DNA from 2 places in the Oceanobacillus picturae genome. Region 1 is predicted to be linked to the other one. Evidence: riboswitches for the same ligand, from Rfam matches in the RefSeq annotation. Region 1 holds a riboswitch; the other holds the start of a gene.
The links. Region 1 has a riboswitch for FMN ahead of ribE (riboflavin synthase). Riboswitches for the same ligand answer to the same signal wherever they lie in the genome.

Region 1 (16,682 bases):
AAAGCCGCAAAGTGAAACGACAACGCCATAAAGTGAAACCAATGCATCCCAAAGTGAAACCACCATACCCCAAAGAGCGAGCGAGACTAAACTGTCTCACTTGCTCTCGCCTGGCAATAGTTTAAAAAGGTGCTTTTTCTATAGTTCTACCTTGTCTCCCATGGGTGGTTTTTGCCATTTTAAGTGAACGAATAACTGCTTCCTCTGTTGTTTCCACTACAGCTTGAAATAGCTGGTTCATAACCTCATGATCATCTCGCAAGTAGACCATTGTCTCATCAGCTTTCCCAGCGTGGTGTTCATAAGTATTCGCTGTGGAAAATGCAATGGCGATATCCCCACTGCCATTGTCCAGATGACTTCCCGTTCTGCCAAGCCCTGCTGCACATCGCTTGGCTAGTCTATTCAATTGCCTATCATAAAGAGGCGCATCTGTTGCAATTATCATCATTATTGACCCATCTGGTGTCTCAAGCTTATGCTTGCGCCAATCTGCAAACAAAGCTTCTTCACGCTTGCCGAAATTACTTACTACCAGGCATCCCAGCGTGTAATGTTCTTTTTCAGTTGAGATAATGCGTGATGCTGTTCCTACACCACCTTTATAACCAAAGCAGACCATGCCTTTTCCTGCTCCTACTGCCCCTTCTTTTGCCGGCTGTTCTGTGGCCGCTTCTATTGCCTGTATCGCGTGAGCTGGTTTAACTGCTTGCTCCCGAATCGAGTTCAGGTAACTGTCATTACACTCCCCAACTACAATATTGATGGAGCTTGTTGTATCCCCAATATCTTTTGTCGTCTGAAGCATATACTCCAATGTCCCTTGCCAAACGGCCCCCACACTAAAAGTGTTAGTGAGCATAATAGGGGCTTCAAGTAGCCCTATTTCCTCTAGCTGTGCTAGGCCTGTAGTTTTCCCATAACCATTTATAATGGCACTACCAGCGCGGACTTTTTTGTAAAATAAATTATCTTCGTGTGGAAGAATTGCTGTTAATCCCGTACAAATTGTCTTATTTTCGTCCAGCTTTTCATACAATGTAACATGTCCTACTTTTACACCAATCACATCAGTAATACAGTTTGACTTTCCCTTATTAAGTGCCAAATGCCCAGCTCCCTTTCTCTATTTTCTATAGTATAACAAAATAGAATACTAAAAACTCTGTGATTTTAGTGAGCGAACTCTGCTTTTCTTAGTATGTTATGTGCTGGAAAGAGACAGACTATACATAACTGAATGAAACGGAGGCATCGTGATGAAAAGGATTCTGTTCATCTTATTTGCTATAAGTATTGTAATAGGCTCTGTTTATAATCTTATGCTTGCTGATAAGGAGGCAGAGCATTCCAAAGGCTTATACAATGGGGAAGAAAGTGTAGAAGTTAGCGGAACCGTTCCTCTAAGCGTTAATGTAGGGGATAAGGCACCGGACTTTGAACTGAAAACACTAGATGGTAAACAAGTGAGGCTCTCTGACTATAGAGGAGAGCGAGTATTGTTAAACTTTTGGTCTACCTGGTGCCCACCGTGCAGACAGGAAATGCCAGATATGCAGCAATTTTTCCAGGATAAGGATCCTGTGATCTTAGCCGTTAACCTGACTGATACAGAAGTGAATCAAAAGACAGTGAGAGAATTTATAGAGGAATTTGGCGTAACCTTTCCAGTCTTATTGGACGAAAAGGCTAAAGTAAGTCAGTTATATCGTATACAGCCAATTCCTACTACGTATTTCATTGATGCTGAGGGGAAAATAAGGTATAAAGCCTTTGGTGCCTTAACCTACGAACAGATGATACAGGAATATGAAAAATTGAGCGAAACATCAAAATAGCCGTTTAATTATACGAAGATAGGGTATAAAATACCTAGCGTAGCGCGCTACTGGGAGGATATTTTAGTGGAATATACGAAAGAAGAGCTGTTTTATTTTAAAAGAGACCGAGAGTATTTAACGGAGCTTCTTCAAAAATATGAAGATGACCAGATAAAAATAAAAATCCAGGAAGAGATCCGTTTTCTTGAATCGATCCTAACACATTAATTTAAGCCCTTTATGGATGTAAAATATACACCTGATTCTGATTCAGCAAGAGCTCCAATTGAATGTGGGGCTTTTTTTGTATGTTAAAAATGTTAGCCAAAAGGCAATGACAGTAACTATAACTTTGAATTCCCAGTATACAAAAAATGTACGTATTTGCTAAATAAGATACGTATTGAATGAGTTGCTTGCATTCTAAATAAATTTAAGTTATAACATAGATACAACCGAATAATTAGAATTTCCTTCGGGGTCGGGTGAAATTCCCAACCGGCGGTGATGAAGTGTTATGCTTCTAAGTCCGTGACCCGTGCGGCGCAATGCCAAGCGGTGGATCTGGTGAAACTCCAGAGCCGACAGTAAAGTCTGGATGGGAGAAGGAATTGAAAAGCGAGCATGTTTATGATGAAACGCCTTATTATGCTATGTGCATTTTGCACTGTTATAGTAGGACATTGTTTTATCCGCGTGTTTTATTAGCTTATTAAATTCTGCCCTTTTACCCTCTGAAGCGATAATCAGGGGTTTTTTAATGCAATTAAATTTGAAGGGGAGGATCGTATGTTTACAGGAATAATAGAAGAAAAAGGAACATTGCTCAGAAAAAAACGTGTGTCAGAACGTGCTGTTACGCTAACCATTAAAGCGGAACATATTCTGTCAGACATGAACATTGGGGATAGCATTGCAATTAATGGGATTTGTTTAACGGTCACGCGTTTTTCGGATCATTCATTTGAAGTGGATGTTATGCCAGAAACGATTAAAGCAACATCCCTTAACGCCACAGAAGAAGGGGACTTCGTCAATTTAGAAAGGGCAATGGCTGCAAACGGTAGGTTCGGTGGTCACTTTGTATCAGGTCATGTAGATACTACAGCAGAAATCGTACACAAAGCACAGCAAGAAAATGCGATCTATTTTAGGATCAAATTACCTGCTAACTACAAAAGCTTATTGTTGCCAAAAGGATCGATCACAGTTGATGGTATTAGTCTGACCATATTTGACGTGGAAGATAGTACTGTTACGATTTCGATTATTCCACATACCTCAGCACAAACTACATTAGGAACAAGAGAAGTGGGAGATTTCGTGAACATTGAGTGCGACATGCTAGCCAAACATGTACAGCACCTCTTGCAGTTTACGGAAAATGCTCCAGAAAGCAATCTAAATAAAACATTTTTACAGGATAAAGGCTTTTTATAAAGTTAAAGAAAGGAGTGATGACTATGTTTCATACTATTGAAGAAGCAGTCGCGGACCTACAAGAAGGTAATATTGTAATTGTGGTAGATGATGCAGATCGTGAGAATGAAGGAGATTTCGTGGGTTTAGCAGAAAAAGCGACGCCGGAAATGATAAATTTTATGATTACACATGGCAAGGGGCTCGTTTGTACAGCTATAACCTCAGACATTGCTAAAGCTGCAGGCCTAGAATTAATGAAGCGTAACAGCACGGATCCGTTGTCGACAGCCTTCACTGTCAGTGTAGACCACATTACAACGACAACGGGAATTAGTGCATCAGAAAGAGCTAAAACAATTCAAGCACTCACGGATGAACAGGTAGCAGCTGATCAATTTAAACAACCAGGTCACGTCTTCCCATTAATCGCTAAGGAAGATGGTGTACTCGCCCGCCGAGGTCATACAGAAGCTGCGGTTGATTTAGCTTTGCTAAGTGATGCAGCTCACTCTGGTGTGATTTGTGAGATCGTTAAAGAGGATGGCACAATGGCACGGGTCCCTGATTTAGCCGTTATGGCCGAACGGTTCGGATTAAAAATGATCACAATAGAAGACTTGGCAGCATACAGGAAAAAGCAGCAACAATATATGATGGAGAGGGGATAATAAAATGGGAAACGTATTTGCAGGAAATTTAGTTGGTACTGACATGAAAATAGGAATAGTGGTTGGAAGGTTTAATGACTTTATCACAAGTAAATTATTAGAAGGTGCAAAAGATACATTAATGAGACATGGTGTGTCTGAAGAAAATATAGATGTGGCTTGGGTTCCAGGAGCATTTGAAATTCCACTTGCTGCAATGAAGATGGCAAAAAAGGAACAATATGATGCTGTGATTACATTGGGAACGGTCATTCGTGGTTCCACTCCTCATTTTGATTATGTGTGTAATGAAGCAGCTAAGGGTGTGGGGCAAGCTGCAATGCAAACAGAAAAACCCGTCATTTTTGGCGTATTAACTACAGAAACAATTGAACAGGCAATTGAACGTGCCGGAACGAAAGCAGGAAACAAAGGTGCAGAGGCAGCAACAGCTGCTATTGAAATGGTAAGCTTACTAAAACAATTTTAATTAAACGCGAGGAAGGTCGGAGTATTGCTCCCGGCCTTTTTTTAAGCCTGAAATAAAATTGAACATGTTGCAAGTTCATCAACCACGTTAGCAGTTCAATCAACCATAAGCCATGAAGAATCGACCACAATAGCAATTCAATCAACCATAAGCCATGAAGAATCGACCACAATAGCAATTCAATCAACCAAAAGTCATGAAGAATCAACCAAGATAGCGATCCAATCAACCAAAGCCACCTTTAGCGAACAGCTCCACCCCACACCATACTTAGTCTCCCAATAGATGGTGAATTAAAGCCATAATACCGGTTAATTTCACATGGCCGCTAATCTCTGTTGTTTCAATCAGCCAGTCTATGCTTCTCTTAATGGAAAAAAGCTTCTCAGTAAGATAAACTGGTTGGTAGGGAAATTTATTCTGGTGTAACCGTCCGTAAACTCCTCCTTCAAAACATGAAACAATGGTGTTTAAGTGGGAGTAAACGGACGCTAATACCCTGATTCGTTCGACTAATAGTCATTGGGGGAGAACGACACCCCCACTAGTTAAAGTTTCATTTTATTATTCGGAGGCGATTAACATAAAATTACTAGGAATACAGCTTGTCATGATAGCGGTTATATGGGTAGGTATGGCCTTCTTTTATTCCGAAATGACGCCTGTGAGCAAAGGGATATTTTATTTGGTAACATCATGGTTATTACTTTTGTTGGTACTGGTTACAAAGGATTGGCTAAAAGCTAGAAAAAGATGAGGATGAGTTAACGATGCTAACATTAGAAAATTTACATAAATCCTTCGGGGACAAAATATTATTCGATTCCGTTACGAGCACCATTACAGACCGGGAAAGAATTGGTCTGATTGGAGTAAATGGAACGGGAAAATCCACCTTTTTGAAAACAATTGCTGGACTAGAAGCACCGGAAAAGGGCACCATCAAACACCCAAAAGATTATCGGATTGAATACTTAGCCCAAGATCCACCACTTAATCCTGAACTGAATGTAATGGAACAAATCTATTACGGAGATTCTGTGATTATGCAGGTAATGCGTAACTATGAGCAGGCTTTGTTGAAACTGCAAGAGGAACCGGAAAGCAATGAGGCGCAAAGCAGATTAATAAAGATGCAACAAAAAATGGACGAAGCAGAGGCATGGGAAGCTAACACAGCTGCAAAGTCTGTTTTGACAAAGCTTGGAATTACCGATTTTGATAAGCAAGTAACAGAACTATCGGGTGGACAAAAGAAACGAGTGGCTATTGCCAAGGCGCTGATTCAGCCTGCAGACCTCTTGATTTTAGATGAACCGACAAACCATCTTGATAACGAAACAGTAGAGTGGTTGGAGAAATATTTGCAAACGTATAAAGGATCTTTGCTACTCGTTACGCATGATAGGTATTTTTTAAATCGGGTCACCAATCGAATTTATGAGTTAGATAAAGGTAATTTGTATGTGTATGAAGGAAATTATGAAATATTTCTTGAGAAAAAAGCAGAACGTGAAGCGCTTGAGGCAAGCAATGAAGCGAAGCACCAGAATACTTTAAAACGTGAACTAGCATGGTTAAGACGTGGAGCAAAGGCACGATCCACAAAGCAAAAGGCTCGAATAGGGCGCGTTGAAGAGATGAAGGAAGAAACATTTGATACGAAGAAAGAGCAAGTTGATTTTAAAGTAGGGTCAACCAGGCTAGGAAAGAAAGTGTTGGAACTACAGGAAATCAGCAAATCATTTGGAGAAAAAAGGTTAATCAATGAATTTAGCCGCTTGATTGTGCCAGGTGAGCGGGTAGGTATTATTGGCCCAAATGGTACGGGGAAATCAACGCTATTAAATATTATGGCAGGGCGTATCAAGCCAGATGGCGGTCAGGTAGAAGTTGGAGAAACGGTAAACATCGGGTACTATACCCAAGGTGATGAAGAGCTTGATGGATCACAACGCATTATTGATTATATTAAGGAAGTTGCAGAGGTAATCCATACGAGCGATGGCGATGTTATTACAGCTGAACAAATGCTGGAGCGATTTCTATTTTCCCGTTCCGCACAGTGGACGTATATTCGCAAGCTATCTGGTGGGGAAAGACGCCGTCTATACCTTTTAAAGGTTTTAATGCAAGAACCAAATGTCCTCTTTCTTGATGAGCCGACAAATGACTTGGATACTCAGACGCTGGGAGTGCTGGAGGAATATTTGGATCAGTTCCCTGGTGTCGTAGTTACAGTATCGCATGATCGCTATTTTCTAGATCGTGTAGTAGATCGTTTAATCGTGTTTAAAGGCAACGGTGCGGTAGGTGAGTACTATGGTAATTATAGTGAATACCTTGAGCAGGCTCAGGCAGAACAAAGCGTCACAACACCACCAAAGGCAATAAAAGAAAAGCCAAAGCAGAAAAAGAAAAAGCTATCCTATAATGAACAACGAGAATGGAATACCATTGAAGAGGAAATTATGGAGCTAGAGAGTCGGGTAGACGAACTAAAAGCAGGGATTGTAGATGCTGGTAGTGATTCTGAAAAAGTTCAAAAGCTCTTCCAGGAACAAGAAAAAGCAGAAGTAGCACTCGAACAGAAGATGGAGCGTTGGGAAGAACTTTCCCTCATGGTGGAAGAGTTTGAAAATAATAAGTAAGTTAGAGGCCTCCCAGGATTTTGGGAGGCTATTTTATTTATAAAATATGGTTAGGGGTCCTGATCAGCCACCGAGGTAGAAAGCAAGCATCGGCTTTGAGGCAGTGGATATCGGATTTGAGTTAAGAAGTATCGGCTTTGGAGCAGTGGATATCGGCTTTGAGGTAAGGAGCATCGCCCGAGAGCAGAAGAGCATCGCCCGAGAGCAGAAGAGCATCGCCCGAGAGCAGAAGAGTATCGCCCGAGAGCAGAAGAGTATCGCCCGAGAATCCGAAACATCATCCAAAAGCCACGATTTATCCAAGCGAGGACTTCTTATTTTTGTTATATGCATGCTTTTCACCATATTGCTCAAACTAAGCCTATTACTAAATATGGGTGGGCTGATAATGAGCGAAGAACAGCTTTATAATAAAATACTCGAGGTAAAAGAACAGCTACATAATTTACAACACACCTACTGGGAAATGACTACCAGTTTCGATACATGGCGTTTTTGGTTTCTGCTAGGAAGCATGATTATTGCACTAATCATTTTGTATTTTACTGTGGATAGAAAAAGACTCTTTGAACTTACTTTTTTTGGTTTTACCATACATGTACTTTGGGCAAATACAGATCAGATTTTAACATCCCTCAATTATTTCAGCTATCCACATAGTTTTACTTATGTAATGACTACAGGAGTTACCTCAACCACGGTGGTATTTCCAGTAGTATTTATGTTGGTATATCAATATTGTCTTAAGAAAGGGAAAAACTTTTTCCTCTATACTATTGTACTAAATCTGTTATTTGCTTTTGGTATGGGGCCGTTGTATGTATACCTCGGCTTCCTAGATATGAACAAAGGCATGAATTATGGATTTCTTTATCTAATTGACGTTGTAGTTGTTTTTGTTGCTTTTGCTTTCACGAAATTTTTTCAGATGATGAAACAGGATTGGAAGGCGAAGCAATGAGGTAAGGAGATTTTTCGGCATAGTTTCTTATATTGGGTATAAACTAAACCTATTATTATAAATAGGTGGTTTTAGAAATGAGTGAAGAACAACTATACAAGAAAATATATGATGTAAAGGAACATTTAGCAAAGTTACACAAAGAATTTTGGAATGATTACTCAGATTTTGAGACATGGTATTTTTGGTTTAACCTTCTGTCGATTTTCTTGCCATTACTAATTCTCTATTTTTTACTTGATCGTAAACGAATCTTTGAAATTTCATTTTACGGGTTTACAGCGCATATTCTCTGGGCCAATCTAGATAATATCTTAGCTTCCCAAAATTATTTGCTGCACCCTCACAGTCTATCCTATTTACTTCCAGTAGGCTTTTCCGTTACTACGGTTATATTTCCGGTCGTCTTCATGCTGGTTTACCAATATTGTACAAAACATAACAAAAGTATCTTGATCTATTTTGTTGGGGCATCTGTCATCTTTGGTTTTGGGTTTGGAGGATTCTCTGTTTTGGTAGGATTGTTGGAAATGCATAAAGGAATGAATCTGTTCTATCTGTTTCTTATTGATATTGTAATTGCCTTCCTCGCGTATGGATTTACTAAGTTATTTATCATGATTAAGCATGATAAGAGAGCAGATTAATAAGCAAAAAGCAGGCTATAATTTCTACAGCCTGCTCTTTTTATTATTCTGTTAGATCTTCTATCACAATACTTTCTACAATACCGGTGCCGTTATCACGAATATTTGCCTCAAAAGAAACATTATCACCAGGTTGCATGAAAATGGCGAGTGGGGATTTCCCTGAACTAACATTATAAATAGTGTTATCATCTTTGATTAGAAATTGTACTACTTGCCCATTGTTTTGATTGCTCACAAGAACTCTTTCTACTTCCCCGCTCCGTTCTTCTAAAGCAGATTCTCCTGTAGAGGAAACATTGCTTGGATCTTGGGCGAGTGCAAGGCGATATGCTTCCAGTGTTTGTCGAGCCGTATCACCAAACACCACAAAGTCAGAATCAGAAGCCTTGATATAGGCATAGTGCTTGAATAAACCGTTTGGATCCAGAACATTTACAACCCATGTTGGATCTCCATCAATGTTGTATAGTACAGGCATTGATCCAGTCCAATTCTTCTCTGGGAATTCTTTGTTTACAATTTCTTTTGCCCCTTTACTGTCCATAATTCCATTGTTTTTATCACCATTGTAGTAGGTGAGCTCTCCTGTACGAGCATTAATTAATGTGTAACCTAAAGCGGAATCAATATTCTCTTTTGGTGAGGACATGTCAGTAAAGTAATGCATTTCTCCATTTTCATCAAAAATCGGCGTGACATTACTTTCGGTTCCAGAGCCGTTTGGTATTTTTACATCTCGTTTACCAAAAATGGAGTTTAACCAGCCATGCACATACTTACCAAAGTACTCGTTTTCATCAGAAGCCATTTCAGAGCTGACAGAGCCATCTATAAAATCAGGCGCCTCATTTGTTTTATATAAAGTGACATCACTTGTTACCGGGTCGACAATGGCAACATTTAGTTTTTCTACATTTGGTTTGTTTGTAAGACCGATTGGTTTATAAAGTGTTTGGACATACCATGGTTTTCCATCTTCGTCTACTTCCAACTGTGGTTCCCCACTTTGAATATAGTTAGGATAAGCACCGTAAATAGTACGCTTTACATTATGATTAAAAAAGCTTGAATTCGTGTATTTCATTTTACTCTCTACAAACTGTGGTTGTGCGTTAACATCTGTCGCGGAAATGGTGAAATACCCTTCCGTTTCTTTGCCTCGGAAGTAACGCCAAAAGTCGGTAAACTCGACAGGAGCAACAAACACAATATCATCGTTAACTTTTTGTACTTGCAGTTTCCCTAAGTCGTAGAATTGTGTATTTGGAACAACACTCATTGCTTTTTGCACCTTGTTTCTAGCAAATTCAGGGGATACGACAATTGGCGTAGCGTCTTTATCCAATGGTTTTGCTTCTGGTATTTCTTCTTTAGGGATAGACTCATAAGAATCATCCAATCCAAAAATACCTAGTACAAAGAAAGTAGGTATAGCTAGGATTGCTAGCAGAACAATGACCCCAGAGACAGTGTCTAGCTGCTTGCTAGACTTTGTAAATGGCTGACTTGTCGTTAAAGCGTAGAGTCCAACCATACCTGCAATTCCGATAACGATGTTAGATATAGTCATATTGGGAATGGTCATCGGCAGCATAATAACGTATATTGCAATCGCTCCAATAATAAATAGCACGATAAAGATTAGCAGAACTGCTTTCAATGTGGTCTTGCGATGTTTTTTATTGTTGATAACAAAAAACAGTGAAATAATTAGATACAATATAAATGAGAGTATCGTGGTGCTTAAAATACCTGTCATGATTTCAACTCCTATGTGTTTTCTCTATACGGCATGTAATACGTTGTGAATGTAAAAAAGTTTCATTCCGAGACAATTTCGTTTGAAAACATAAAGTTGTATATTAGACTGAGGTCAATACAGATAAAAAAAGAGGGAAATAAATGAAACAGATATATAGCGATATTATTCAGTTTCGCGGAAGCCATTATGATTTCGGCTATAAGCAGGGGCTAGAATTAAAGGACTCGCACACATTGCAAAACAGAAAAAAACAGTGGAAAATTCGTCGGCCGCGTTTCACCATTTCGGTGGAAGAAGTGAAACAGGTGATAATGCCGTTTGCACCTGCTATCTGGGATGAGCTTCGTGGATTACAGGATGCACTGGAATGGAAAATGGAGGATGTATTACAGGAGTTTGGTGGATACCGCTTGGAATATATGAAAAGTGGTTGCTCCATTTTTACAGGATCTGACTACATGGTGAGAAATTATGATTATCATCCTAAAACATATGAAGGAAGATATACCATATTCCAACCGAGTGACCAAGGCTATGCAGTCATCGGTCCGTCTCAGCGGATTACCGGACGGATGGACGGAATGAACGAAAAAGGACTTGCGATGGGCTATAACTTTATGCATCGTAAAAAGCCAGGCGACGGTTTTATCTGTAATATGATAGGGAGAATTCTCTTAGAAACCTGTGCTGATGTGGATGAAGCTATTTCCTTATTAAAAGAAATACCACATCGCCATTCCTTCAGTTATGTATTATTAGATAAAAGTGGAGAAACGTACGTGGTAGAAGCCACACCAAGAGCAGTAGAAGTACGTCAATCAAATATATGTACAAATCATTTTGAATTACAAAAGGATGAAAACCGCCATCATTTAGATGATTCGTATAAACGTTATGCATCCATCGAAAGTCAAAAAGAAAATGTCCTTGATCCTTACAAAGCTTTTCGCATGTTAAATGATACAGACAAAGGTGTATTTTCAACAAAATATAAGCAATGGGCAGGAACTATTCATACATCCGTTTATTTCCCTCAGGATGGGAAGGTATGGTTCGCGCTTGGTGGTGATCGGGAGCCTATGATATTTAATTTCCAAAAGTGGCTACAAGGGGAGAAGATCCAGGCAAAACGGATATTGGGACAAGTGGACACAGAATTGCCGTTCGTTCATATGGAGAAAAACGTCCGTTAGCCTTATATGAAGGGCAACAAAACGTCGGGGATGTTAAAAGTGGCGATCTACCACTTGTATTCAATAACTTACAAAAAAGATGTTTAATTTGTGCAACTTTAAGGAAACATAATTTAAGACTTTATTTTTGTAAAAATGCAGTTATAATAGACTCAGAATGCATTACTATGTAGGAGGTTGCGGAATGAAGTTATTTCAGGTTAGAAAGGGACAGTTCGTATTCTATAATAACGAGCTACATAAAGTATATACGGTAAAACCTATGTTTAAGAAGTCTGTCCATTTATATCGTCTAAAGGATATGAAACAAATCTTGACGAAAGCAAGTGAGATTACGCTATACAGACCACAGCATAATGATACCTTTATCTTTTATGGAAAACGTTATACTGTAGATAAAGATCGTAAGCCAGAGCCAGGTGATTATATTTTAATTACCAAGCCTGCACCAGACTTCCTTGATCACTATTCATTGAACGAGATTGAAAAAGTGGACAGTGTTGAAGATGGTAACGTTGTTACAACAAGAGATAATGGCGTAAAGCATAGTGAATATGTTGTTATGGTCCCTGGAAGATCAGAAGCAAGCCAGGAAATTGCTTACTACGATAAAAATCTTGTACCGGAAGCACAACAGCTGGAGGATGAATCAATTAGCTATCTGGCTGAAAGTGATAACTCGCTTAACCCGGTAGTCGGTGACATTTATATTGATGTTAGAAATAGCACAAAGGCAATGATTGTGGCTATGACAGAAGATGAAGTCGTATTTGGCCATGGTGTACGTGTTCATGTTGCAGAGCTACTTGATGAGAACAACTATACACTTGTCTATCGCTTTGAAGAAGACTTATAAAGTGAAACTTCAATCAGTGGGGGATTTCATTTTTCCCCCACTGATCGTTAGTTGAACGAATCGGAGTGTTAGCGTCCGTATACTCCCAATTAAGCATTAGGGTTTCACTTCATGTTTTGAAGGGGGAGTCTTACGGACGGTTGCACCAGGATAAAATTCGTAAAAGAAGAACCGCATGAATGTAGGCATTTTCGCCTTCACTTCATGCGGTTCTTTTTCTATTTATGATATAAGTGATGCAGCCTTATATCCTAAAATATTTAGCGGATCCTTAGAGTTAGAAAATGGTGGAGCATAGCCTATTTCTAGTTCTTGTAAATCATAGACAGTCAGTTTTCCTTTAATAGCTGTTGCAAGGACCGCCAATCGCTTATCAGCTCCTGCGTAACCTACAACCTGTCCGCTGTAAATTAAACCGGTCTCTGCATCAAATAATATTTTAATCCATAGCCTATTTGACCCCGGGTAATAGCCAACATTGGAATTCGCCTGCAATATAGCCTCTTTAAACGTATAACCTTCCTGCTTTAATGTCGTGCTCGTATGACCTGTTGATCCAACGGTAAGGTCGAACACCTTTAAGATCCCCGTGCCCATGGTTCCTTGATATGCAATTTTCTTGTTTGTTAAGTGGCTGGCAATAATAAATGCTTGCCGGTGTGCTGGCCACGCAAGTGCAACGTTTCGTTTTACTCCTGTGATGCTATCAGGTGTTTCGACGACATCTCCTAGTGCATAAATGTCTGGATCTGATGTTTGCATAAATTGGTTAACAGTGATTGCTCCCGTGTTACCAATTTTTAAACCAGAATGAACTGCAAGCTGTGTGTTTGGTCGCACACCAATGGATAAGATAGTCATATCTGCATCCACCGTTTTACCACTTGCTAGATGTAGTTTCTTGCCTTCATTAGAAAAAGAGGAAAGCCCATCATTGAGCTTAAGAGAAATATTATTGTCCGTTAAATGATCAGCAACATGGTCTGCCATGTCTTTATCTACTAATTTTGCTACCTGTTCCCCTCGGTCAATGAGCGTACAGTGAAGCCCTCTAGCTTGCAGGTTTTCCACCATTTCCAAACCGATAAACCCAGCACCGATAACTGCCGCTGTGGCTGGTTGGTGTTTTTCAATGAATTGATCAATAGCATCCATATCGGGAATGGTATGCAAAGTAAAAGTCCGTGCTTCAGCCATGCCATCAATTTGAGGACACAAAGCGTAGGCACCAGGAGAGAGAATAAGCTTATCGTATGACAAAGTCTCCTCTTGCGTGGCGCTGTCTTGCTTTTGGAACGTAACCTGCTTCTGCTCACGTAGGACCCGCGTAACTTCTGTTTCTGTATGCACGTGAAGGTTGAAGTTCTCTTCAAACTCCTCGGCTGGATAAAGAATGTCATCCCGGCTTTCAAGTACGCCACCAAGGTAATAAGGCATTCCGCAGTTCGAAAAGGAAACATAGCTTCCTTTTTCGAAAAGATGAATTTCGGCTTCTTTGTCGGTCCGTCTTATTTGTGCAGCTACTGTCGCGCCACCACCTACTCCTCCGACAATTACTATTTTTTTCTTCAACGTCATTCCTCCTGATTAAATTATTCCAAAAGAATTTAAGACGACAATGATGATCGTAAAAGGAACGAGCCAACGAATCAGCTGGAACCACAATTGGTACATACCTGATGGTAAATTGTTTCCATAGAAGAACTCATTTCTGACTAGTTGCTTATCCATCTTAAAACTAATAAATAATGCTATGAAGAGACAGCCACCCGGCAACATAATATTACTTACAAGAAAGTCTGATGCGTCAAAGATAGTTAAACCAAATAGTTTAAACTCTGACAGATTACTTGATGACAAAGCTGCAGGGATACCAGCAATGAAAATAAATACGCCAGCAATAGAAGCAACCTTTTTTCGTGAACGCTGTTTCTTCTCGGTGAAAGCAGAAGTTATTATTTCCAACATACTAAAGGATGATGTCAGTACCGCAAATAAAAATAATAGCAAAAATAAACTCAAGAATACTTCACCAAAAGGCATTTGGGAAAAAGCTTCCGGAAGAACGATAAATAATAATCCAGGTCCTTCAGATGGCTCAAGTCCAAAAGCGAACACCACTGGGAAAATCGCTAGTCCAGCCAACAGAGATACGAAAATATTCATAATGGATACCATTCCTGCTGACATTGGGAGACTAACATCCTTTTTTAAATAGGAACTGTATGTAACCATGACAGATATCCCCACTGCAAGGGAGAAAAAGGATTGCCCAAGTGCATAAAGAATGCTACTTGCAGTTAGCTCGGAAAAGTCTGGTTGCAAAAAGAAGGTGATTCCTTCCATTGCACCTTCAAATGTTAGTGCACGAATTACTAAGATAATAAAGAAAACGAAAAGAAGTGGCATTAATACTTTACTTGATTTCTCTATTCCATTTTTAATACCAAAGGATATGACAATAACATTGATCAGAAGGAAAAGTGCCAGTCCGAGTATTGTTAGAAAAGGACTGCCAGTTATCGTTCCGAAAAGTGCTGCGTAGTCCGCATTCTCTTTTATAATCATTCCTGGTATGGACATCAAGCTATAAAGAAGTACCCAGCCACCAACCACACTGTAGAAGGATAAAAGCAGGAAAGCGCCAGCAACGCCCCATTTACCTATGAATGACCATCCTGAGCGTGGTGCAAGTGTCTTGTAGGCCGAGACAGCTTCTTTTTGTGCCCCACGGCCAATCACGAACTCAGCGATTAGGATAGGGAGCCCGATTATAATGGTAAAAGCGATAAAGACGAGGAAAAAAGCTCCTCCTCCGTTCATTCCGGTCATGTAAGGAAATTTCCAGATGGCACCAAGACCGACTGCTGCACCTGTTGAAGATAAAATGAATCCAAGTTTTGTAGACCATTGTTCCGTTTTGTTACCCATCGTACGCCTCTCTTTCAAACATCTAAGTTGTAAAATTTTTAAGTTAAGGATTTATAATATATTGGACTAATGCTGTTCAATGACGGGAACAGCCACGTCTAGCTTCAGCGCGTGAAAATAGTGAGATTTCCCTCTTCATCTCGGGCGCCTGCACATTTGCTCAGTATATCAGTTGCTGTGCTTATTTAAAAATTATAGCTTTGTTCGAATGGACCATAGTTCTGGGAAGAAATAATGATCTAGGACTTTTTTTAAGTACCCGACACCAGAAGAGCCACCTGTACCAGTCTTATGCCCAATAATCCGCTCTACTGTCTTCATATGTCTGAAGCGCCATTGCTGAAACCAATCTTCAATATCAACGAGTTTTTCTGCTAGCTGGTAAAGCTCCCAATTATTATCGACATCTTGATAGACAGCCAACCATGCTGCTTCCACGGAATCATCTTTTTCATATGTTTCGGAAAAATCTCGGTTAAGTACTTCAGGGTTAATGTCAAAGCCAGCTCGAGATAGGGCTTGAATGGAAACATCATAAAGGCCTGGTGCATGGTAGGCTTTTTCCATTATAGTATGCACTTTAGGATCTTTTTCATATATTTTTAAAATGAAAGGTGTTTTATAGCCGAGCACAAATTCTACAAGCCGATATTGATAAGATTGGAAGCCGGATGCATTTCCCAATTGATCGCGAAACTCCATATACTCAGCTGGGGTAAGGGTTGAAAGAACATCCCATGCTTGAATAATTTGTGCCTGCGTTCTGGAAACACGTGATAGCATCTTAAAAGAAGCTTGTAATTCACCTTTCTGTATTGCTGCAATCGCAGCCTGTGTTTCATGGATAATTAATTTAAGCCAAAGCTCGCTCACTTGGTGAATTACAATAAAAAGCATTTCATCATGGTGATTGGACAGCCGTTTTTGACTATCTAGTAGGGTATCGAGTTGTAAATAATCACCATATGTCATCTTTTCCTTGAAATCGGTGTGAATGCCTTTTTCTGATTTAAATGTATCGTTCGTCTGGTTGCCCTTCATTATCTGTTTCGCTCCTCTATATCTAATGGTCTGATGACAGCTCTTACTGGACTGCCGTCTGCACCATGGATGGCCAGTGGCAATGCGATCAGTTCATATACACCAGTTTCAACGTGATCTAGCATGATATTTTCTAAAATGTTAATCCCATGGTTGTATAAAGCATGGTGTGTAGCAAGCTCCTTACTGTCCGTCTGATCAACTGAAGGGATATCGACACCCAGCAAGGTAACGCCTTTTTCCTGCAAATAGGCTGCT
Region 2 (16,682 bases), on a different contig from region 1:
AAACATTCGAACAAATGCAGAAAGGGGAAACGACAGGTGATGAAGCTTTAGATAATTTGATGAAGGCCCTTGAAACACATGGCTATAGAATGGGGGACTACGGTGTCGATCAAGATCCACAATGGCTATTTGAACATATTGAAAATTGGGAGGGCATCCAAGGGGATAAGGCCTACCTTCAATTCTTAACAGATAAAGAAACGGCTACCGGAGCAGCATATGAAGAAATGACGTTGTTATCCATGGAGGAAATCTCCGTAACATTATTAAAGCTTGAAGAGATTTATAATACATATAAAGATGATGATCTCTCATCATGGGCGACGTTGAGATTAAGTTGGCATGCCACCGAACTTCTTGGGCTGTATATCAGAAGCAATACTGACTTGGAGGAAAGAAAGTCTGAGTTGGAGGGTTTTTTAGCAAACCATCAAGATTCCATCTATTGGAGTATCATTGACAAAGCAGTACAAGATTACAGATCAAATGATTGGCAACATACTGATTACAGCTTTTCGAATAAACTAATCATTATGTTTGATGACACGTTTTCAGGCGTTCGGGAAGATGATATTACAAATGCAAACCGTTGGCCATTTGATAAACAAACAGTGGATCACTTTGGTTCACTTACGGAAAAAAAGGTCGACGATTTTCTAAATGATTTATCTCCAAAACAAGTTGTTTCTCTTTACATGTATAGCATAGAGGAGGGACAAATAGACGATACAATGACACTATTTGATGCTTCTATTATAGAGGATGGAACGGCTAGTTTAAGGCAGGAGATGCTACGTCAATCTGCAGCTCATTTCTGGATGGATTTGGCTTATGAAACAGAATATGTGGTAGAAAAGAAGAATAAAAAAGAAGCAACTGTCTTCTTCCTAAAGAATGATGTGGAAACGCCGAATGAGATAGCGATGCAGTTTATATTGCGAAAAACAAATGAAGGATGGAAACTACTAGATATAAAGGCAAAATAAAAACCCCAAGCTGGGGTTTTTATTTTGCTATTCTATATAAGAATTTACTTTAATCGGTTTTCAAGCTCTGCTTTTTCTTTTTCAAAACCTGGCTTACCAAGTAGGGCGAACATATTTTTCTTGTATGCTTCTACTCCTGGCTGATCAAAAGGATTCACACCAAGTAAGTAGCCACTCAAGGCACATGCTTTTTCAAAGAAATACACAAGGTAGCCAAATGTATATGCATCCAGCTCTGGAACTTCTACGATTAAGTTTGGAACATCGCCATCTGTATGGGCAAGAAGAGTTCCTTGGAATGCCTTATCATTGATTTCGTGAAGTGATTTACCAGCTAGGTAATTCAGGCCATCTGAATCATTGGATTCCTCTTCCACAATGACTTCCTTTTTCGATTTATTGACATGTAGAACTGTTTCAAATAAATCTCTTCTTCCATCTTGTACGTACTGTCCAAGAGAGTGAAGATCTGTAGAGAAGTTAGCAGAAGAAGGGTAAATTCCTTTTTGGTCCTTCCCTTCGCTTTCACCAAATAATTGCTTCCACCATTCTGCAAAGTATTGTAGCTGTGGCTCATAATTAATTAACATTTCAATGGTTTTGCCTTTATTGTATAGGACATTTCGAACAACAGCATATTGATATGCAGGGTTCTCCTCGAGAGAAGAAGTGGATAGATCTTTCTCTGCAGCTTGTGCACCTTCCATCATGCTATCAATGGAAACGCCACTGACTGCAATTGGCAATAGTCCTACAGCTGTAAGAACAGAATAGCGTCCACCTACATCATCAGGTATCACGAAAGTTTCGTAGCCTGCTTCATCAGCAGATGTTTTTAGTGCCCCTTTTTCGCGGTCTGTTGTTGCATAGATGCGTTTTGTAGCTTCCTCGACACCATATTTTTCTTCAAGGAACTTTTTGAAAATACGGAAGGCAATTGCCGGCTCTGTCGTTGTACCACTTTTAGAGATAACATTGATGGATACATCTTTATCTTTTAGCACATCAAAAAGCTCGTTCACATAAGCTGAACTCATATGATGTCCAACAAAGATAACCTGTGGTGCTTTCCTGTCTTCTTTAGAGATCAAATTCTGGAAGGAGTGGGTAAGCATTTCAATCGCTGCTCGGGCTCCTAAATATGAACCGCCAATACCGATTACGAGTAAAACATCAGAATCTTGTCTAATTTTCTCGGCACTAGCTTTGATACGGCTATATTCCTCTTTATCATAATTGCTTGGTAGATCGATCCAACCAAGATAATCATTACCTGCTCCAGTTTTATTATGTAATGCGTGGTGTGCAGTCTCTACGAAACCTGCCATGTTATTTATTTCCTCTTTGTTGAAAAAAGATAATGCTTTATCATACGTAAACGAAACATGTGTCACGTTATTTCCCTCCTTGATTCTTGTTTCAACTTTCAACATTTACTTTACCTAAGCATGGGGGTTAAATCAAGAAAAGTACTCTGCATATTTCTTTGCGGAACTGTAAAAACTAGTCACGATCACTAGAAAAAGGAGGATACAAAAATGAATGGTTTACAAAGAGCAGCCTTAGCGCTGACAATTATTGGAGCTGTTAACTGGGGACTAATCGCCTTATTCCAATTTGATTTAGTGGCAGCTATTTTCGGTGGAGGAGAGCAGAGTGCAGCCTTAGCCAGAATTATTTATGGATTGGTGGGTATTAGCGGCCTTGTGCTCATTCCATTGCTATTTAAAACAGATGAGGCATTTTCAAAACAAAGAGAACCCGAACGTGTTGATGGTTAACCCTGAACATAAGTAAGTTGTTATACAAATTAGAAAAGCTTGCATTTACTCGTCTTTTAGCGAATGTGTAAGTTTTCTTATACTTGGGACTTCGAAATTCCAGCTAGATTGTCATGGCTTCCTAGCTAAATTTCAAACATTCCCAACGTGTAAAAAAAGGGAAACTCAAGTTTGAGTTTCCCTTTCTAATTCGTGTTCAAAAAGGAGGATAAAAAGGACCGAGGTCGGCTAAGATCGCAACGTCCTGTTGCAACACCGACACTAACACGTCCTGTGCGTCGAAGTTCGAGGCGGCGTAGCTTTGAGTACCAGAACGTATTGTATTAATACGTGAGGAACGGAAAAGCAAGCCAACGAGCTTCCACAGGAAGTGGTGACTTCGACGTGCGACACAGGACGTGTCGGAATTTAGTCGAAGGTCATCAGTACCGATGTGTCATTTTTACTGGACTTTTTGAACAACCTCTTCTACTTATTTCTTAAATGAGTCACGTTCTCCAGATTGTTCAATCCATTCTTCAAGCTTGTCTTTTAGTGTGTTAAAACCAGCTGAATCATTGTTTTGTTGAACTGCTGTAGTTTGTTGCTTACGTGGCTTTGGTGCTTTTTTTGGTGCTTCTTCTGTAGCACGGATAGATAAAGAAACTTTGTTCTTTTCTTCATCAATAGTAAGAACTTTAACTTTTACTTCATCGCCAGTAGTTAGATGTTCGTTAATATCCTTTACAAAGCCATGTGTTACTTCGGATATATGAACTAAGCCCTGTGTTTCCTCATCTAAAGCAACGAAAGCACCGTATGGTTGAATGCCTGTTACCTTACCATCTAATATTTGACCAACCTCAAATTTGTTTGTCATGCTGAACAACTCCTATATACATTATTCGATTCATTTCACACAATATATTATTTTAGCATAATAAACAGGTTTAGGCAAAATATAAGAAAAACAATGTAGAAAGGGATGTTAAGAATGGTACCATTAGACTCAAAAGTGGAAGAGAGAATTTATCCGTTATTTGTATTGGAAGAACTTTTAAAACCAGAAGGCTATGTGATTGGTGCGAATTGGGATTATGATAATGGTTACTTTGACTTGAAAGTGGATGATAAGGGGGCATATTATTTTTTGCGTGTGCCATTTTATGCCGTAGCAGGTTCTCTGGATTATCCCGGGGTCACGGTTCGTTTAGAAAAGCCTTTCTTGTTGGCGCATGAATATGAGTCTGGGAATGATCAAGATAGTCGAAATGGTCCATTTCAAGGTATGGTTAATCAATTCCAGACACCGACAAACCCAGATGCAGATGTTCCTGCAGAATATATTGAGATCGGTAAAAGTCTCGTTCAAAAACTTGAGGCCCTAATTCTTCCAAGCGACCAATGAAATTACAATGTCGCCCTGCTTTAGTACAAAAGTGGGGGCACAATTTAAATAATAGTCATGGTTACGTATAATCCCGAGTAAAATATGTTGCTGTTTTGTTTGAATGGTAGAAAGTTCACTAAATGTCTTTTCGTGCAAGTCCTCGGTGATCTTCGTATGATGGAATTGCTGTGTTTTCATTAGCTGTAACAAGTCTTCAAAGGGGGTAGAGGATGCTGTATGAGATAATTCATGATAAAAAAGCCCAGATATAAAATCATTCGTGCGAATAATCGTCGTTGCGCCAGCTCGCAGTGCGTTTTCTATCTGTACCCTTGTGAGGATCTCGGCAATAATGAGTGCGTGTTTATTATTTCCTCTTATGGCCACCGTTGATAAAATAGTGTCATTATCAGCCTGTCTTTCGTTCTTTGCAGAAATGTCTGCTGAAATGAGGACACGTTGAGCCAGCGAAATGTTTGCCTTTTTGAGGGTGTCATCCTCCGTAGGATCTCCTTTTATAAAATGCACCGGATAGTGACGATATTCTACAGACTTTAGTGTGCGGTCAATTAAGACAATTTGGGTGCTGGGACTATTTTCAATGGTCAAGTCGATCAGTCTGCGGGTGCGTTCGTTCCAGCCAATAAAGATATAATGATTACTTCCTTTAAACTGAAGCTTGCCTTCCAAGAGATCTTTTTCATGCTGTACCGTGGCTGCTGACAAAGTGGTAATGTAGAATGCTACGAGTCCACCACCTGACAGAATTAATGTGATTGCTACGATTTTCCCCGGAATAGTGAGAGGAACATAATCTCCATAGCCAACTGTTGCTCCTGTAACAATTGCCCACCATATTCCTTCAAATACAGTAGGGAACTGATTTGGTTCCACTAAATGAATGATGGTACCGAAAAAAAGCATAAGGGCAGTAATACTTAATAACAGTCTAAAGATAACTGGTAATTGATGGTACACTTGTTTAATAAATCGAACGCTCATATGCTCACCTGTTGTTCCTTTTTTATTTTTAGTATGGACACAGGCTTTTAAGGTGTATACAAAAAAGCTGACAATAATTTTGCCAGCTTTCCTGTTACTTAGATAGGGTTCCTTTTAAACTGTTATAAACTTCTTCCCAAAAATCATGATTGTCACGGAACGATTTGGTCATAAAAAGAATCATTTCGTTAAATTTCTCTTTATAGTCAGACGCATCCTTCTCTGGGAGTTTTGCCTGTGACTCCGTTACAAATTCTTGAATCTTTTCTGCCCTCGGTCCCCATTTTGCAACTTCATTCCCATCTTGGTCTACAAAGATGATAATAGGGATGGACCTGGATTTACCATTTGTTAAATAGTTATCCATCAGCTCCAAATTCTGATTGCGTAGTAACATACGAACGTCAATGTGACCTGCTTCAGCAATATGAAGTAGTATTGGAATGTTAAGCATGGCATCTCCACACCAGTCTTCTGTTAAGACAATGGCACGTAGTTGCTCTTTCTGCAATTGTGTGAAAAACGCAGTATCCTCTGGTAAAGAAAAAGTATCGTATATATAAAGCAGGTTTTCCTTATGCTTTTCCATTGATTCTATATACATATCTGGAGACATTCCTTTTTCAAACCACGTATTCAGATTCATTGCTATCTGCTCCCTTTTTTATATTTACTTTGAGTGTATCCATAATAAAATGATACGTAAACTAAAGTGCTCTTTATTTGATTATTTGCTATTATAGTAAAAGAAGTAATTGAAGGAGGAATAATAAATGGAAAATGCAAACCTTGATTTCCTATTAGATTTGTTACATACAGCATCACCGTCGAGTAATGAAATGGAAATTCAAAAGAAATGGATTACCTATGTAAAGGAATTTGCAGATGAAATAAGAACAGATAATGCAGGCAACGCAATTGGTGTTTTAAATCCTGACGCTGCATTTAAGGTATTGCTTGCAGGGCATTGTGATGAGATAGGCCTTGTTATCAATCGAATTGATGAAGAAGGATTTTTGCATTTCGATAAGATGGGGGGCATAAATCCCAAGGCTGCAGTAGGCATGAAAACAACAGTACTGGGCTATAACAAAACCGTAACAGGTGTAATTGGTGTGAACGCCCAGCATCATGGTGGTCTAAAAAACGACTTTGGATTGGAAGATTTATTTATTGATTGTGGCTATCAATCTAAAGAAGAAGCTGAAAAAAATATTCAGATTGGAGATCTAGCTGTTTATAAAACAGAACCAGAAATTCTGAAGGATCGTTATGTTGCCGGCCGTGGTTTGGATAATCGCACTGGTGCATTTATTGTTGCTGAAGTATTAAGGCGTTTAAAGGAAAGAGGCTGTTCTGTAGGTGTATATGCAGCAAGTACAGTTAATGAAGAAACAAATATGGGTGGAGCTTATTTCGCTGCAGCAGGTATTCAACCGACTATGGCAATTGCTTGTGATGTTACCTTTGCAACAGATTATCCTGGCGTAAACAAAAACAAACACGGAGATGTGAGACTAGAAAAAGGGCCTGTTTTAGCTAAGGGTGCGCCGATTAATATTAAAATAAATAAACTGTTGGAAAAAACTGCAAAACGTTTAGAAATGGCTGTTCAATATGAATTGACACCGAGAATGACTGGTACGGATGCCGATAAAATGAGATTAACTGGAGCAGGAGTTCCGGTGTCACTCGTTTCATTACCATTACGTTACATGCATTCTCCAGTGGAAACTGCAAGCTTGAAAGATATTGATGAAGAAATTGAATTATTGGTTACAATGCTTGGTTCGCTAACAGGAGAAGAAAGCTTAAACCCATTAGAAGATTAATTCTCTTGCAATAACAAAATATGTTTGCAAAAGTCCATTAAATGCTATTTTCTGCAAAACGAAATTAGAGAGCGATTAGTTCGAAAGATTCAATTGCTAGCTTTAATGTGCCAATAGAATGATGATTAGTTAAATAAATAACTGCGAAAGTCCTTTTGTTTCTTTCATAAGAAACAAAAGGACTTTTTTAATTGGTTCGACAGGGTAATTTGATTCATTTTTATTATTATTTCTAAGTAAAATACCTTTTGCCAAACGTTTTAATCCTTATGATGACGGGGTTTAAAGGGTGTTAGAGAGCAGTACATTACTAGTCTTTAGCCGTTGGTCCTATGAACTCTGGAGGAAAAACCGCGACTATTTAATCAATTTCGAAAATTCAGTATACAATCGACATGATTCGACACAAATCAAGCTAGGCGCTGATTATACTTACATTAACAACATAGATTCTACAAATCCCACCACTGACATCAATGAACCCACATAAGATTCAAAAGGGAGAGGAGGCAGTAGGTGTTTTTTTTGCTTAGCAAAATCTGTTTTACAAATTGAGGGGAGGAAATAGTTTGAAAACAAAAAAGAGGCGTCAGACGAGAGCATTTAGTATTGCTGCGTCGGTATTAATGACTTTCTCATTGGTCACACCAGGCTTGGCTAGTGCCGAATCAAACAACAAGCTGCACCAGTCTGTTAATGAATCATCAAGCTCGGTAGTACAGAATAAGGTAACAGATCGATTGCTTGATACGTTTAAGAAAGATGACAAAGTTACCTTTCTCGTAAAGTTTGCAGAAAAGGCAGATACGGCAAAGGTAGCGGAGGAAGCTAAGAAATCTACAGCTAAAGCAAACCTTTCGGCACAGAAAGCAGAGCTGGCACAACGTTCAGCAGTCGTTTCCGAATTAAAAGCGACATCTCTTACTTCTCAACAAAATGTAAAAGACTTTCTTGAATCACAATTGGATTCAGGGAAGGTAGAGGATTATAAATCTTTTCATATAGTAAACGGTATGTCTGTTACTGCTACGAAAGAAGTGGCCGAAAAAATAGCCACATTTGCGGAAGTTGAAAAGATTTTGCCAAACGAAAATCGCGAACTGTTTACAACCGTTACAGAAGACGCGACAGCACCTACTTCCGATATCGCCAATGTAGAATGGAACGTTGAAAGAGTTGGCGCGCCAGCTGTCTGGGACATGGGGTTTGATGGTTCTGGCGTTACAGTGGCAAGCATTGATACAGGGGTTCAATATGATCACCCAGCACTACAAGAAAAATACCGTGGTTATGATGCAAGTACGGGCGAAGTCAACCATGATTATAACTGGTTTGACGCTACTGCAGGTGAAGAAGCACCGTACGATGATCAAGGACATGGTACACACGTGACGGGTACAATGGTAGGTAGTGAGCCAGATGGATCTAACCAGGTTGGTGTGGCACCTGGTGCACAATGGATCGCTGTTAAAGCATTTACAGCAACTGGTGGGACAGATGTAGATTTACTTGAAGCTGCGGAGTGGATTTTAGCTCCTACAGACTCAGAAGGTAATGCACGTGTTGATATGGCACCAGATGTCGTAAACAACTCGTGGGGCGGTGGACCTGGATTAGATGAATGGTACCGTGATGTTGTTACTAACTGGAGAGCAGCGGAAATTTTCCCTGAATTCTCTGCAGGTAATACTACATTGACAAACCCAGGCGGACCTGAGTCAATTGCAGTACCAGCCAATTACCCAGAGTCATTCGCAACTGGAGCTACTGATGCGAATGATGCGCTGGCAAGCTTTTCATTACAAGGACCTTCTCCTTATGATGAAGTAAAACCAGATATTTCTGCACCTGGAGTGAATATTCGCTCTAGTGTACCGGGTGGAGGTTATGAAGGTGGCTGGAATGGTACTTCAATGGCAGGACCTGCAGTAGCTGCAGTGGTTGCTTTAATAAAGCAAGCGGATGCTAGTCTAACTGTAGATGAAATTGAAGAACTTATCACCACTACTGCCACCCCATTAACAGATAGTAACTTTACAGAAGTGCCAAACAATGGATATGGATATGGTCTTGTAAGTGGATATGACGCAGTATCATCCCTTGTGACTGGATTAGGAACACTTGAAGGTCAAGTTACAAAAGAAGGAGAAGATACGGAAGCGCCTACTTTTGAACATGAAGCACCTGCAGAATCCTATATTGGAATGGATCTAGATCTATCCATTCAAGTAATGGACAACATCAGTGTATCCTCTGTTCAGCTTGAGTACACCGATCATAATGGGGATACGCAAACAATTGATGCAGATCGAATTTCTGGTGACTTCAAAGATGGAGAATATACAGCTACCATTCCTGGAGACCACATTGATGGTGACTCCCTGACTTATAGCTGGAAAATTAACGACTTTGGAAACAATGAGGTTTCCAGTGACGAGTATGTTGTAACCTTGCACCCTGGAATCTCTGTAGGTTATTCAGAAGACTTTGAATCAGAGGCTGCAGGCTGGACAGTATTCGGAGAAAATAACAGCTGGGAACGCGGTGTTCCAACGTCAGGGCCGGAAAGTGCTGTATCCGGTGAGAACGTATATGCAACAAACCTAGCAGGAACTTATGATAGTAATGCCAATACAACACTGGTTATGCCTCCCGTTGACTTACCAGAAGGAGAATCATACTTACAATTCAGTCAGTGGTACAACATAGAAAATAACTGGGATTATGGCCATGTGTTTATTTCAACAGATCAAGAACAGTGGACACAGTTAGCTAGAATAACAAATGTATCTGAGGATTGGGAAGAGGTTGAACTTGACCTATCCGAATACAGTGGGCAACGTGTTTACATTGGATTTAACTTAACTACAGATGGCTCTGTTGTCAAAGATGGTTTCTACATTGATGATGTTAAACTAGCTGACACTTCTGATAGTGCGAGTGCTTCTGTAAAAGAAAATAAAGGCAAAGCTAAAGGTAAGAATAAAGGTGCCATCAGCCTGAATAATGGGCAGATGGGAATTGCAGGCTTTAACAATGCACTTGGAGTAATAAAGAGTGATAAAAAAGCTTCTTTAAAAGAAAAAGTAAATCCGGCTAAAATTGCTCCACTAATGCCGGAAAAGAAAGATAAGCCAGAAAAGGATCCAATAAGCCCGGTATTGTTACCTATGAGTGCACAAGTAAGTGTGCTTGAGAGTGGAAGAACAGTTAATACGGATCCAGAAAATGGATCGTATTCTTTACTTCATGCTGCAGGTGAGTTTACTGTTAAAGCAGAAGCTTATGGTTTTGAGTCAGAAGAACAAACAGTCACAATAGAAGGTGATGAAAGCACAACTGCTGACTTCACGCTAGAAGAAGTTGCACAGCACACTGTAAGTGGTACCGTGACAGATGCGGCTACTGATGAACCAGTGGAAGGTGCTACTGTAATAGTAGTGGAAGATGCAAATATTGCACCTGTAGAAACGGATGCAGAAGGTAATTATGAATTAACAGCTTATGAAGGCAACTATACGCTGAAAATTTTGGCTGCTGGTTACCATGGAACAGAAATAGAAGTTAATTTGGAGGATGGCGATGCAGAAGCAAACGTCTCTCTAGAACCTTTCTACACTGTACCAGGTGGGGAAATCGGCTATGATGATGGTACTGCGGAAAACGCACGTGCTTTCTATGATGCAGGAAACGGCTGGGCAGTAAAAATGTCACTTCCAGAAGGCGAAGAATCTGCTGTCGTAACGGACGGTGTATTCAAATTCTGGGATGAAGAATTTCCTTCTCCAGGTGGAACAGAATTTGCTGTAGAAGTATGGGATGCCTCTGGTACAGATGGGCAACCTGGTGAGAAACTAGCTGGACCAATTTCTGCTGAAGCAACTCGAGATTCTAGTACTTGGACTGTTGTAGACTTATCAGAGCATGGAATTGTTGTAGAGGGTGACTTCTACATGGTTTATGTCCAAACACAGCCAAATACTGCCGCTCCTGGCCTTGCAACAGATGAAAATGGACCGAATGCAGAAAGAAGTTATCAAATGGTAGGAGGAGCTTGGTCTCCGTCACCAGCTGCTGAAGGTAACTATATGATTCGTTCACGTGTAAGCTATGAAGCAGAAACACCAGTAATTACCTCTCCTGCAGAGGATCTAATTACAAATGAAGCAGAAATCACTGTAGAAGGAACTGCTTCACCAACAACTACTGTACAACTTCTTAACAACGGAGAAGAAGTTGGGTCTGCTGAAATAGGTGAAGAAGGATCTTTCGCTATTGATGCAGAATTAACAGAAGGAGAAAATGAGCTTACTGCTGTATCTCTACTAGATGGTACAGAAATAGGTGAATCAGAACCGGTTGTCGTAACATTGGATACAGAAGCTCCTGAATTAACCATTGACAGCCCAGAGGATGGGGACAAATCTAATCGTGAGACAGTTACTGTAGAAGGAACTGTATCTGATGCTAACCTGGACTTTGTAGAAGTTAATGGACAGTCTGCAACTGTAGAAGATGGTACGTACTCCAAGCGGATTCTGTTAGATAACGGGGAAAATGAAATCGAAGTTATCGCACACGATCTTGCCGGTAATACGACATCTGAAACAGTAACAATTGACGTTAAATACGATGCGCCTGAGATTGAGAATCTAACACCTACTGAAGATAAAACACTAAAAGCGGGCGAAAGTGTCAAAATTGAATTTGACAGTGAGCCTGGGTTAGACGCAACTTTCGCTATCCATATGCCACTAACAAATGCAAAGAGCAGTGTATCTAATGCTACAGAATTGCCTATGATGGAAACCTCAGATGGGCACTATGTAGGCTACTGGACTGCGACTAGCAATGTTGTAGCAGATGGTGCAGTAGTAGAAGTGAAAGTTAAGGATGACTATGGAAACGAAACAAGGGAACAGGCTGACGGAAAACTAATCATTAACGTCGACTGAACCAACTAATCTAACAAGGTGTGTAGCCTAGTCTACACACCTTGTTTTTTGCTAAAGATTATAAGAATAGATGAGGTTCAGGTATACTAAACAAAGGTTTCTCAAACTACATATAAGGAAACGAAGCAAAACACTTTTCAAATTTCGTAAACTCCCGTATACTATTAATATAATTTAATAATCGATTCCATCTTCGGGGCAGGGTGCAATTCCCGACCGACGGTAAGAAGCAATTTCATGCTTTAAGTCCGTGACCCGCAAATTTATTTGCGGCTGATCTGGTGCAAGTCCAGAACCGACAGTTAAAGTCTGGATGGGAGAAGATGTCGAGCCGGAATTTAGTGCATATGTTGCGCTTGTTTTTCCTATGATTTTTTAAACATACCCTAAAGCCCCGATTAGGCTTTAGGGTTTTTTCTGTTTAAATGGAAGACGGCAGATCCTTCATCACGAGATAGGAATCGATTAAAGATGAAGGAGGAGAATGATGATGAAATCATCAAAGACGCAATCATTCAGCTTATTAAAACTTATTATTCTCGCATTACTGGGGACCATTTCACTGGTGTTATTCTTTATTAACTTTCCGTTACCTTTTCTACCAACCCCTTATCTAAAGATTGATTTTAGTGAGGTGCCAGCCCTTATGGCTGCGTTTATTTTCTCGCCGTTAGCAGGAGTAATCGTTGTTGCTATCAAAAATGTCTTATATTTAGCAATTGGTGGGGGAGAAATAATAGGCGTACTAGCTAATTTCCTTACTGGTGTTTTATTTATCGTCCCTGTTGCCTTGATGTATCATAAATTTAAAGGTGTTAAAAGTGTTATTTCAGGGTTAGTTACGGGCACAATTGTGATGGCATTGGGGATGAGTGTACTGAATTACTTCTTGATTTTACCAGCTTATGGTTGGTTTATGGGTTGGGAAATGACAGAGCAATTTAAGTGGTTTTCGGTATATGCTGGTATACTACCATTTAATCTAATAAAAGGAATTGTGGTCGGGCTTTTGTTTGTACCATTATTCTTGAAAATGAGACAGTGGATTGAGGAAAAGCGAGCTAGTCTTATCTAATTAAATTAATTTTTTATTTCCTAAAAGGGCTAGTCATGCGAAGACTAGCCCTTTTTGCATCTTTTAATAAATATAAATATTATTTAAAAAACCCGCTTGCATTAATTTTATGCAAGCGGGTACGTCAGTTATCTATTGTTCTTCAACAAGATATCTTGCTGTAGGTTGTACTTCTAATCGTTCTTCAGGAATAGGTTTGCCTGATTTTTCACTTAGCCCATATGTGCCATTTTCAATCCGCTCTAGTGCATCATCTATTTCTCGCAGACGATCCTCGCGCACAAGGTTCAAACCAGCATCGCGCTCTTGTTCAAATTGTTCGGTACCCATATCTCCGGGATGGTTGTCATAGTCTGCTAACTCATTAATGGAATCATTTGGGCTTTTTTTACGGTTTTCATCGATCTTTTCTGCATTCTCTTCTCTTAATTGTAGAAGTTGTTTTTTAAATTTATCTAATTGATCTTTACTTAGGTGTGTCTTCATTTGTATCTCCTTTCATTATGACTGCTTTTTACGAACAATTCCTAGCGTACATCTTGAAATACAAATTAGTTTTTCTGCTTCATCGACTATCTGTATTTCCCATACCATGGAAGTTTTGCCGAGATGGATCGGTTTTGCTAAAGCAGTGACCATCCCGTCACGTTTACTCTTAATATGGTTTGCATTAATTTCCATTCCGAAAACGTTCGATTGCTCTGTGTCAATATTGGCCATAGCTCCGATACTGGCAGCAGTTTCTGCGAGAGCTACACTCGCACCACCGTGCAAATAACCGGCAGGCTGGCGAGTTCTTCCATCAACAGGCATAGTAAGGATCACAAGATTTTTATCCAATGATATCGTTTTAATCCCAAGTGCTTCCATTAGTGTCTGGTTAAATTCCATTTAAAGGACATCCTTTCTTAAATTACAGCGTCAAGTAGTAATGAAATTCCTAAAAGAAGTCCATAAATACTATTGGTTTTTCCAGTTGCTGCCATGGCAGGCATCATCTCAATCGGCATCGTTTTACCTTGAAATTTGTTGATAACATCAAATGCCTTCATGATAGCAAGAAACGAAATAAGTGACCATAATGGAAGGATACCGGTAATGATATAAGCTGCAGTTAGTACAAATGAAAGAATGAAAAATCCTGCAAGCACCTTAATGGCATTTTTTCTTCCTACTAGAATTGCAATCGTTTTTCGTCCATTCTTTTTATCTCCATCAAGGTCTCGAATATTATTGGATAACATTATTGCACCAATAAATAATGCAACCGGTATGGAAACCCAGATAACTTCTGCTGTGATGGCGTTTGTTTGGATGAAATAACTAATTCCTATAATGACTGTCCCCATTAAAAAGCCAGAGAACAATTCGCCGAACGGTGTATACGCAATTGGTAATGGTCCACCTGTATATAAATAACCGAAAAGCATGCATACTAAACCAATCAAAGCAATCCACCAGCTAGACTCAATACAGATGTATACTCCGAGAAGAATGGCGATTCCGAAAAAAGTTAATGCCAAGGTTAATACTGTTTTGGGCTGGATTCCATCACGGACGATGGTTCCACCAATCCCTACAGATTCCTCGGTATCTAATCCTCTTACGAAGTCGTAATACTCATTAAACATATTGGTGGCAGATTGAATTAGCATTGATGCAAGAAGCATGGCAAAAAATAACAGAAGATGAAAGTTCGTATCTTCTGTAAAAGCGAACATGGACCCGACAAAAACGGGTACAAAAGAGGCTGTTAGAGTGTGCGGGCGCAATAAACGCCACCATATCTGGAACCCTTCTTTTTCATTTAAAGCTTGTTTTATTGTATGATTATCTGATGTGTTCATTTCTTTTTTTCCCCCTGATTTCACATGCGTATCGTATCAATTTTAGGGAAATTATTAGGGGGTGTCAATTCACTAGGAGGATTTCCTTGAGAAACCAGCAAAAAGGGAATAAAATAGGATAAGGTATTATGTTGGCGCATTGTTTGGTTACGGAGGTTTAAATAGATGATAGAACTGAAAGAAGAAAATATAGAAGGTGTATTTCAAGAGGCGATCGATACGATTCATCCTCAAAATAGCAGGCTTGTCAGTATTACGAAAAGGGTAGAGGCAATAGACCCCCTTTCATTTTATGATGCAGCAAAACAATTAAGAACGGAAAGACTTTATTGGTCCAGTACCGCAGAGGCTTACACTCTTGTTGGTACGGGGTGTGCTTTTGAAATTACTGCGATCAAGGATCGCTTTGAAACAGCAGAGCAAGAATGGAATAATCTCCTTAACGATGCTGTAAGTAATAATCCTTATGATGTTCCTGGTACAGGAATCGTCAGCATGGGGGGAGCGGCCTTTGACCCTGAAAAAGAAAAGACAAAGCTGTGGGCAAATTTTGAACCGATTCGGTTTACTGTTCCAGAATATTTGCTTACAGAGTATGAAAATGACTTTTATTTTACGATGAATATAATGGTGAGAGCGGATGACCATCCCCGTCAACTAGCAAATCAGTTACGGGAAATGGAGGGACAGCTTTTGAATGGAACTCCTCGTTACGAGTCTGACACACAAATTGTCGGTAGGCATGAAATCTCTCCAGAAAAGTGGAAGCAAACAGTTAAGCTGGCAACAGAAGAAATACGTCAGCAAAAGGTTGAGAAAATTGTTTTAGCTAGGGAAGTACGCTTGAAGCTAGACAGAGAGGCAGATAGTGGTAATATTTTAAGAAAACTATTGAATACCCAGTCAAATAGTTTCATTTTCTCCTTTGAAAGAGGGAAGGATTGTTTTATTGGTGCTACTCCTGAAAGATTAGTGAAAATAAGGCAAAATAGCCTTTTCTCAACATGTTTAGCAGGTACTGCCCCAAGAGGTGAAACGGAGGAAGAGGATGCTCGTATCAGCCATAAATTATTTCACGACCAAAAGAATCGCGGGGAGCATGATTTTGTTGTACAGATGATGAAGAAGGCGATTGAGAATTATTGTACTGATATCGAGATTCCAAATGAACCGGTCGTTTATCCTTTAAAGAATTTACAGCACTTATACACACCGGTTACGGCCCGCATGAAAAAAGACTATACGATCTTAGATATTATTAAAAACTTACATCCCACTCCGGCACTTGGTGGCACACCTCGTAAGGAGTCGGTTGCCTTTATACGAAAACACGAGCTCTTAGACAGAGGCTGGTACGGAGCACCAGTTGGGTGGCTTGATAACCGAGATAACGGCGAATTTGCCGTGGCCATTCGATCAGGGTTACTCCAAGGGGATGAAGCATCCTTATTCGCAGGGTGTGGCGTTGTTAAGGATTCCGACCCTGAAGAAGAATACGAGGAAACAAACATTAAACTAACACCGATGCTCTCGGTACTTGGAGGTGTAGAATGAATCCAACCGAAGTGTTAACAAGATATACAGCTAATTTTGTTGATGAGTTATCAAAAAACGGTGTAACAGATATTGTTATTTCACCTGGTTCTCGATCCACACCGCTTGCCATGACAATAGCTGAGCATCCCGATATAAAAGAGTGGATCGTCATTGACGAGCGTTCTGCAGCATTTTTTGCTATGGGTATAGCTAAAAAAACAGGACATGCTGTTGCTCTGGTGTGTACTTCGGGTACGGCAGCAGCTAATTATTTTCCCGCCATTGTGGAAGCAAATTAC

Region 2: linked by a shared signal. The riboswitch ahead of BN988_RS07240 (ECF transporter S component) and the one ahead of ribE (riboflavin synthase) in region 1 are both predicted to bind FMN.

Annotation. Positions count from the first base shown of each region.
Region 1 is NZ_CCAX010000002.1:622,505-639,186, forward strand. Features, by position in the region: gene BN988_RS14145 (DmpA family aminopeptidase) at 122-1,108, opposite strand; gene BN988_RS14150 (redoxin domain-containing protein) at 1,260-1,838, shown strand; gene BN988_RS18955 (hypothetical protein) at 1,905-2,048, shown strand; FMN riboswitch at 2,288-2,434, shown strand; gene ribE (riboflavin synthase) at 2,610-3,260, shown strand; partial or broken gene ribB (3,4-dihydroxy-2-butanone-4-phosphate synthase) at 3,284-3,889, shown strand; gene ribH (6,7-dimethyl-8-ribityllumazine synthase) at 3,915-4,379, shown strand; gene BN988_RS14170 (ABC-F family ATP-binding cassette domain-containing protein) at 5,150-7,030, shown strand; gene BN988_RS14175 (hypothetical protein) at 7,419-7,991, shown strand; gene BN988_RS14180 (hypothetical protein) at 8,069-8,638, shown strand; gene BN988_RS14185 (DNA-binding protein) at 8,682-10,400, opposite strand; gene BN988_RS14190 (C45 family autoproteolytic acyltransferase/hydolase) at 10,544-11,596, shown strand; gene BN988_RS14195 (hypothetical protein) at 11,781-12,452, shown strand; gene BN988_RS14200 (CoA-disulfide reductase) at 12,675-14,024, opposite strand; gene BN988_RS14205 (sodium-dependent transporter) at 14,040-15,383, opposite strand; gene kynA (tryptophan 2,3-dioxygenase) at 15,576-16,424, opposite strand; gene kynB (arylformamidase) at 16,424-16,682, opposite strand, start outside.
Region 2 is NZ_CCAX010000001.1:1,427,062-1,443,743, reverse strand. Features, by position in the region: gene BN988_RS07285 (hypothetical protein) at 1-986, shown strand, start outside; gene BN988_RS07280 (glucose-6-phosphate isomerase) at 1,031-2,380, opposite strand; gene BN988_RS07275 (DUF378 domain-containing protein) at 2,525-2,767, shown strand; gene yugI (S1 domain-containing post-transcriptional regulator GSP13) at 3,240-3,626, opposite strand; gene BN988_RS07265 (YugN family protein) at 3,741-4,154, shown strand; gene BN988_RS07260 (potassium channel family protein) at 4,131-5,138, opposite strand; gene BN988_RS07255 (thioredoxin family protein) at 5,233-5,784, opposite strand; gene BN988_RS07250 (M20/M25/M40 family metallo-hydrolase) at 5,912-6,970, shown strand; gene BN988_RS07245 (S8 family peptidase) at 7,540-11,925, shown strand; FMN riboswitch at 12,111-12,254, shown strand; gene BN988_RS07240 (ECF transporter S component) at 12,416-13,000, shown strand; gene BN988_RS07235 (TraR/DksA C4-type zinc finger protein) at 13,133-13,486, opposite strand; gene BN988_RS07230 (hotdog fold thioesterase) at 13,502-13,891, opposite strand; gene BN988_RS07225 (1,4-dihydroxy-2-naphthoate polyprenyltransferase) at 13,909-14,847, opposite strand; gene BN988_RS07220 (isochorismate synthase) at 15,013-16,401, shown strand; gene menD (2-succinyl-5-enolpyruvyl-6-hydroxy-3-cyclohexene-1-carboxylic-acid synthase) at 16,398-16,682, shown strand, end outside.